DNA from 2 places in the Vibrio chaetopteri genome. Region 2 is predicted to be linked to the other one. Evidence: predicted binding sites of a transcription regulator. Region 2 holds the regulator's gene; the other holds the start of a gene.
The links. Region 2 encodes PurR, which represses purine synthesis genes. Its sites were predicted from a motif close to TNANGNAAACGTTTNCNTNA; they were not measured.
Positions count from the first base shown of each region.

Region 1: the regulator PurR is predicted to act here: its motif matches at 1,608-1,627, upstream of purE (5-(carboxyamino)imidazole ribonucleotide mutase).

Region 1 is NZ_CP115920.1:209,422-212,602, forward strand. It holds gene PG915_RS00995 (5-(carboxyamino)imidazole ribonucleotide synthase) at 1-1,055, opposite strand, end outside; gene purE (5-(carboxyamino)imidazole ribonucleotide mutase) at 1,058-1,543, opposite strand; gene PG915_RS01005 (L-threonylcarbamoyladenylate synthase) at 1,727-2,284, shown strand; gene hemF (oxygen-dependent coproporphyrinogen oxidase) at 2,294-3,181, shown strand, end outside.
Region 2 is NZ_CP115920.1:1,371,815-1,374,995, forward strand. It holds gene PG915_RS06225 (TVP38/TMEM64 family protein) at 1-443, opposite strand, end outside; gene PG915_RS06230 (TfoX/Sxy family DNA transformation protein) at 564-1,154, opposite strand; cyclic di-GMP riboswitch class I at 1,270-1,357, opposite strand; gene purR (HTH-type transcriptional repressor PurR) at 1,534-2,538, opposite strand; gene torD (molecular chaperone TorD) at 2,899-3,181, opposite strand, start outside.

The DNA of each region.
Region 1 (3,181 bases), 1.2 Mb from region 2:
GCCTTAAGCGCCGCTTTGTCATTGGCCGTGACATTGATGTGACCCATCTTACGACCAGCACGCTTGTCTTTGCCATACCAGTGAACGTGGCAGCCAGACAGGCTATGCACCGCTTCTGGCAACGTATCTTCGCCTAAAATGTTCACCATAGACGTGGCACGAATGGCTTGTGTTGAGCCAAGAGGCATATCACATACCGCGCGCAGGTGGTTTTCAAACTGACAAGTGTCCGCACCTTGCTGTGTCCAGTGCCCTGAGTTGTGCACGCGAGGTGCAATCTCATTCACTAGTAGCTGGCCATTCACATCGAAGAACTCAAGTGCAAGCACGCCAACATAGTCCAAAGACTCGGCTACAGCGGTAAACATTTGTGCCGCTTGAGCTTGCAGTTCTGGTTCATCAATCGCTGTTGATAGCGTCAGTACGCCATCGGTATGCACGTTTTCAGCCAGTGGGTAGATAGCAAGCTCACCTTGCTTGTTGCGCGCACCAACCAGTGATACTTCGCGTTGGAAAGGGACAAACTCTTCAGCAACGATCGCTTGGCTTTCTGATTCTGCAATACACTCGGCCATTTCTGTCCAAATTGCGTCGACATCATCAAGCGTTTTTAATCGCCACTGACCTTTTCCATCGTAGCCACCCAATGCGCTCTTAAGCACCATAGGCAGACCAACGTGCGCAATTGCCGCATCAAAATCTGTACGAGTATTGATGACTGCGTATTTGGCGTTTTTCACCCCCGCACTGTCGAGAAGGCCTTTTTCAATGCGGCGATCACCACCGGCTTTGATAGCGTCTGTCGATGGGAGGAACTTGCCACTTTTCTCACAGATTGCGAGTACATCGAGTGGAATGTGTTCGAACTCAGCCGTGATAACGTCAGCTTCCGCAATCGCATGCTCTAAACCGTTACCTAGCACTTCAAGTGTCAGTGGGTGAACGATATTCTCACTGCGCACATCAAATGCTGAGATTTTGATATTCAGAGGGGCGCCGGCTAGTGACATCATGCGCGCCAGTTGGCCTGCTCCAAGAACCAGTACGTGTTTCATCATTAGTCCTTAGAAGGATCTGGGTTAGCAAGTACAGTTTCTGTTTGTTGGCTGCGGAACGCTTCAACCTTTTCCATTACGGCGTTGTCGTGAACACCAATGATCTGCGCCGCCAGGATACCCGCGTTCGCGGCGCCTGCTTCACCGATAGCCAGTGTGCCCACCGCGATGCCTTTAGGCATTTGTACGATAGACAGTAGAGAGTCCATACCTTTAAGCGCGCGGCTTTGAACAGGAACGCCCAATACAGGAACACTTGTGAACGCTGCCGCCATACCTGGAAGGTGCGCAGCGCCGCCAGCACCGGCGATGATGACTGAGATACCGCGTTCTTTCGCAGAAGTCGCGTAGTCAGCGAGTAGTTGCGGTGTGCGGTGAGCAGAAACGACCTTGGTTTCATAATCCACACCAAACTGATCCAGCATTTCTGCTGCTAGTTTCATGGTTGGCCAATCTGATTTTGAACCCATAATAATGCCGACTTTCATCCGAAGCTCCTTCAAGGCGTGTGGAAATGGACTAATTTGCGCGCATTATACGAGGATTTTTTTCTAAGGAAAACGTTTGCGTGAGTGAATTTTGTGTTTTTTTCTGGATTCTCACTCGGGTTTTAAGCATAGTGCCGTAGAAATGTAAAATATTTGTTTAGCTTTTAATAAAAGGAAGTCTCGGTGGATAATTTTCAAACCACAGTTGCGGCGCTTCAATCCGGTGAAGTAATTGCTTATCCAACGGAAGGAGTATTTGGCGTGGGTTGTGATCCAGACGATGCGCAAGCTATTGAAAAGCTTCTTGCTGTCAAAGAACGTCCGGTTGAAAAAGGACTCATTTTGATCGCTGCGAATTTTGAGCAGCTTCGCCCTTATATTGATGAGGCTCAACTGACAGAGCAGCAGCTAGAAAGTGTTCAGCAAACTTGGCCTGGCCCATATACCTGGATCATGCCAGCAAGCTCACGTGTTTCCCCTTGGCTAAGTGGCGCGTTTGATACTATCGCTGTGCGTGTCACGGATCATGAGTTGGTGCAAAAATTGTGTTTGGCCTATGGCAAGCCAATTACGTCCACTAGTGCTAATTTATCAGGTATGCCATCTTGCATGACAACCGAAGAAGTTAAGCAGCAACTGGGTACTCGTTTGTCTTCAGTCCTTGAAGGCGAGACGGGTGGCCGCAATAAGCCGAGCGAAATCCGCGACGCTCGCACCCTTAAAGTACTACGACAAGGCTAAGGAGTTCCCGTGCAGCAAGTCGATAAACACCAAGTAAAAGCGTTCCTTCTTCAGCTTCAAGACGATATCTGCCAAAAACTCGAACAACAAGATGGTGTCGCGACCTTTCAACAGGATGAGTGGCAGCGTGAGCAAGGTGGTGGTGGCCGCAGCCGCGTTATGAAAGATGGTCAGGTATTTGAGCAAGGCGGGGTGAATTTTTCCCATGTGTTTGGCGACAAGATGCCGGCATCAGCTACCGCGCACAGACCAGAACTCGCTGGGCGCAAGTTCGAAGCTATGGGGGTATCGCTAGTGATTCATCCCAAGAACCCTTATATCCCAACATCACATGCCAATGTACGTTTCTTTATCGCTGAGAAAGAGGGCGAGGATCCGATTTGGTGGTTTGGTGGTGGGTTTGACTTAACGCCATTCTATCCATATGAAGAGGATTGCCAGCATTGGCATGATACGGCGAAGCAGGTTTGTCAGCCATTCGGTGATGAGGTGTATGCAGAGCATAAAAAATGGTGTGATGACTATTTCTTCTTACCACACCGTAACGAAACGCGCGGTGTTGGTGGCTTGTTCTTTGATGATTTAAATCAGTGGGGCTTTGAACGCTCGTTCGCTTACATGCAGGCGGTGGGTAACGGCTACACCGATGCATATCTGCCAATCGTCGAAAAGCGCAAAGCTGAGCAATATGGTGAGCGTGAGCGCAACTTCCAGCTCTATCGTCGTGGTCGTTATGTTGAGTTCAATCTCGTTTACGACCGAGGCACGCTATTTGGCTTGCAAAGTGGTGGTCGTACGGAGTCCATTCTTATGTCAATGCCGCCATTGGCTCGCTGGGAATACAGCTATGAGCCACAAGAGGGAAGCGAAGAAGCGCGCCTCTATAGCGACTATCTA
Region 2 (3,181 bases):
ATCAAAAAGAACGGGAATACTGGGATGAGCCTAAGTGAGAACAGGTAAAAGGCACCGTCTTTTTCGACCCCTTTATTAATGGTATCGAGTTTAGAACCAAATTTACTCTGCACCCAGTCGCGAAGTAGGAATCGACTGCTCAAAAACGCCAATGTCGCGCCAATAGTGCTCGCGAAAGAAACCAGTAATAGACTTGTCCAAAAACCAAACAATGCAGCACCTAGCAAGGTAACCACTGCAGCGCCTGGAATCGAAAACGCAGTAATCGCGATGTAGGCAAAAAAGTAAGTGAGTGCCGCAGTAACAAAATTGGCATCGATGTACTCAGCCAGTGCGGCTTGCTGCGCTTTGGCGTTTTCGAGCGTAAGATGTTGACCAAAATTAACGCCTAAAAATACGATGATGGCAACCAGTACTAATCCAAGTATTAGCTTCTTGCTCATGACGATATCCTTTGTAATGTCTTAGTATTAGTGTAGTAGAAAGGGAGTGTGACCTTTTCCTTTCATCTAATACGAAAAAAATCAGCCATAAGGCTGATTTTTTATTGGGAAAACCAAGGGTTAGTTGATTAAGCTAGCAAGCTCTTCTCGTTTGGTTTGTGGTATCACAGACCAGTGAGTGCCGTTGATGGCGCCTTCTAGTGCCCATAGTAACTCGAGCCCAACTGAGCTAGAGTGGGTTCTTTGGATGGCTTTAAATGCCTCAACAGCGCCGTGCTGCTGTAGATCGCCCACAGATTCGATACCGGCTTTTTTAAGCATACGCTCAGTTGCCAGTCGTAAATTAGGAAGATCCTTTAATCGGTTTGGCTTCGCTTCAGACTGCTGCTCTTTTTCAGTTTTTGCAAACGCGAGCGCCTGTTTAGCATGAGTCAAGATAGCGTCTTGATCTTGCCAACAATCGTCTGGTAGTGCGAAGTACTTGGTTACCACGGGAAATCCACGCTTTTTATAAACGTATGGTTTGTAACCTAGCTTTTTAAAGGTGGAAATGGTCTGACGGTCAGTTCTGATATGTAATTTGTTATTCACTGCTAATGCAAACATCGTATCGTCTACGAAGATGCCAAATCCGCCGAACATGGATCGAGACTTTACTCTTCCAAGCTGAGCGAATAACTGCATTGAATCTTTTAGTATAGGATTATCCATGCTTATTCTTTTCTCGGTGTTATTGATTGTGTCACCAAAATCAGGTCCGAGAGTATAGCAAACGGGTGTCAGAGCTCTGTTAAGCCACTGCTATAACTGAGTCTTTGCCCTTGCCATCGGCAACCCCGCTACCTATCAATAAAAATTGGTTTAGGCCGGTGGCTTTGCGTCCCACCCTTTCAGATGGTTTGCCCTGTGCGTGACACATATAGCATATAGGAAAACTACGTAAGTTATTGATATGTGATCTTTGGAAATGTGATCTTAGTTCAAATAATGTTTGGTTGTTTGTGCCTCAAGGTGAATAAAAAATTGACAGCAGTAGGGGGGAATTTTGAATAGAGATCAAAAAGTGCCGAAATCGGCACTTTTGTCAGCGTTAGGTTAGGGCTTTGACAGAGTCACGTTCTACAATTTCTGGGTGCATTTCAAAAATGCGTTTTTCGTGACCTTTATCTTTGATTCGTTCTAGTAGAATCTCAAAGGCATTTTTACCAACACGTCGCTTCGGTTGGTGAACCGTTGTCAGCGGTGGCGAAAAGTATTCAGCCAGTTCAATATTGTCATAACCGATAACAGAGATATCTTCAGGTACGTTTACACCAAGCTGTTGAAGGCGACTCATAAGTCCAAATGCCATTGTGTCATTAAAACAGAACACGGCCGTTGGTCTCTCTTCCATTGCGGCGATGCGGTTAGCGGCGATTACCGCAGTATCACATTCAAAGTTACCTTCAAGAATACGATCTTCTTTCATCTCAATGCCGGCTTCCGCCAGTGCACGTTTATAGCCGATGATGCGTTCTTGGCATACCGCTTTTTCTAGGTGACCACTTAGACAGGCAATATCGGTATGACCTTTCTCAATCAAAAACTTAGTCGCTAGATAGCCACCTTCCTCTGAATTATCGATGATCTTATCGGCTTGAGAGCTCTCTGGACCCCAATCCATGATCACTTTTGGAATGTCTGCGTGACGGTCAAGCATCTCAAGAAGCTCTTCAGTCAAGTCGGAACACATCACCAAAATACCATCGACGCGTTTTTCTGCCAGCATGCGAATGTAGTCACGCTGCTTCTCGTAAACACCACCTGTGTTACACAAAATCAGTGTATAGCCTTGGCGATAGCAGTAACTTTCAACGCCATCGATAACTTCTGAGAAAAATAAGTTGGTCGATTGGGTGACCAACATACCAATGGTTTTAGTCGAATTGCACTTCAGGCTACGAGCAACAGCACTAGGCGCGTAGTTGAGTTCATCGACCGCCGCCATCACTTTTTCTTGCGTTGCTTCTGCAACAAAACGAGTTTTATTAATTACATGGGATACTGTGGTCGTGGAAACGCCAGCAAGTCGGGCGACATCTTTAATGGTTGCCATAGTGATATCCTATTAGTCGCGGCTTATTGAATTAGTGAGTAAACGTTTGTGCCGCTTTAATTTTAGTGGTTCCAGCGCTTTTGTGAATAAACGGATGTAAAAGCGGAAACCGGCAAGTGTATGCAAGCCTAGGCAGAATCAACAAATTGAGCTCAAAGCTCGATATTGCCACCTAAGTGGAGATGATTTTCTGTAATACCAATGGGCGATTGCATTTAAACGGCGAATTGTAGTCGCAGCTTAGTGAGCTGGCAATCATTTATCCCACAAATTTATAACTAAGGCGCAAAATTGACTCAGATGACTGAAAACCACGTTTGCGCCTTTAGTATGTGTCGCACCTATCAGTTGAAATCGGAGTTAGTCGTTTTCATCCGCAAGGTAGGTCAGGTCTAACAGACAGAAGGCGTGCAAGAGGCTTGCAGCAGCAGAGTAGAAGCCAAATTCATCAAACTGTTGGCACTTTTTAACAAACTGAGGCAACCAACTCATGAGATGAGTATTGATGAAGTCCGCTTGTTCGTGCAGTGCGTCGTTCTCCAGTTCGTTCGAACGGATGATAAGGTTACCTAGAAAATCGAGTTCGATGGCAAGGTGATCCGCTGGCTCATTGAGATCTTTATTTACTGCAATACCGTACTTG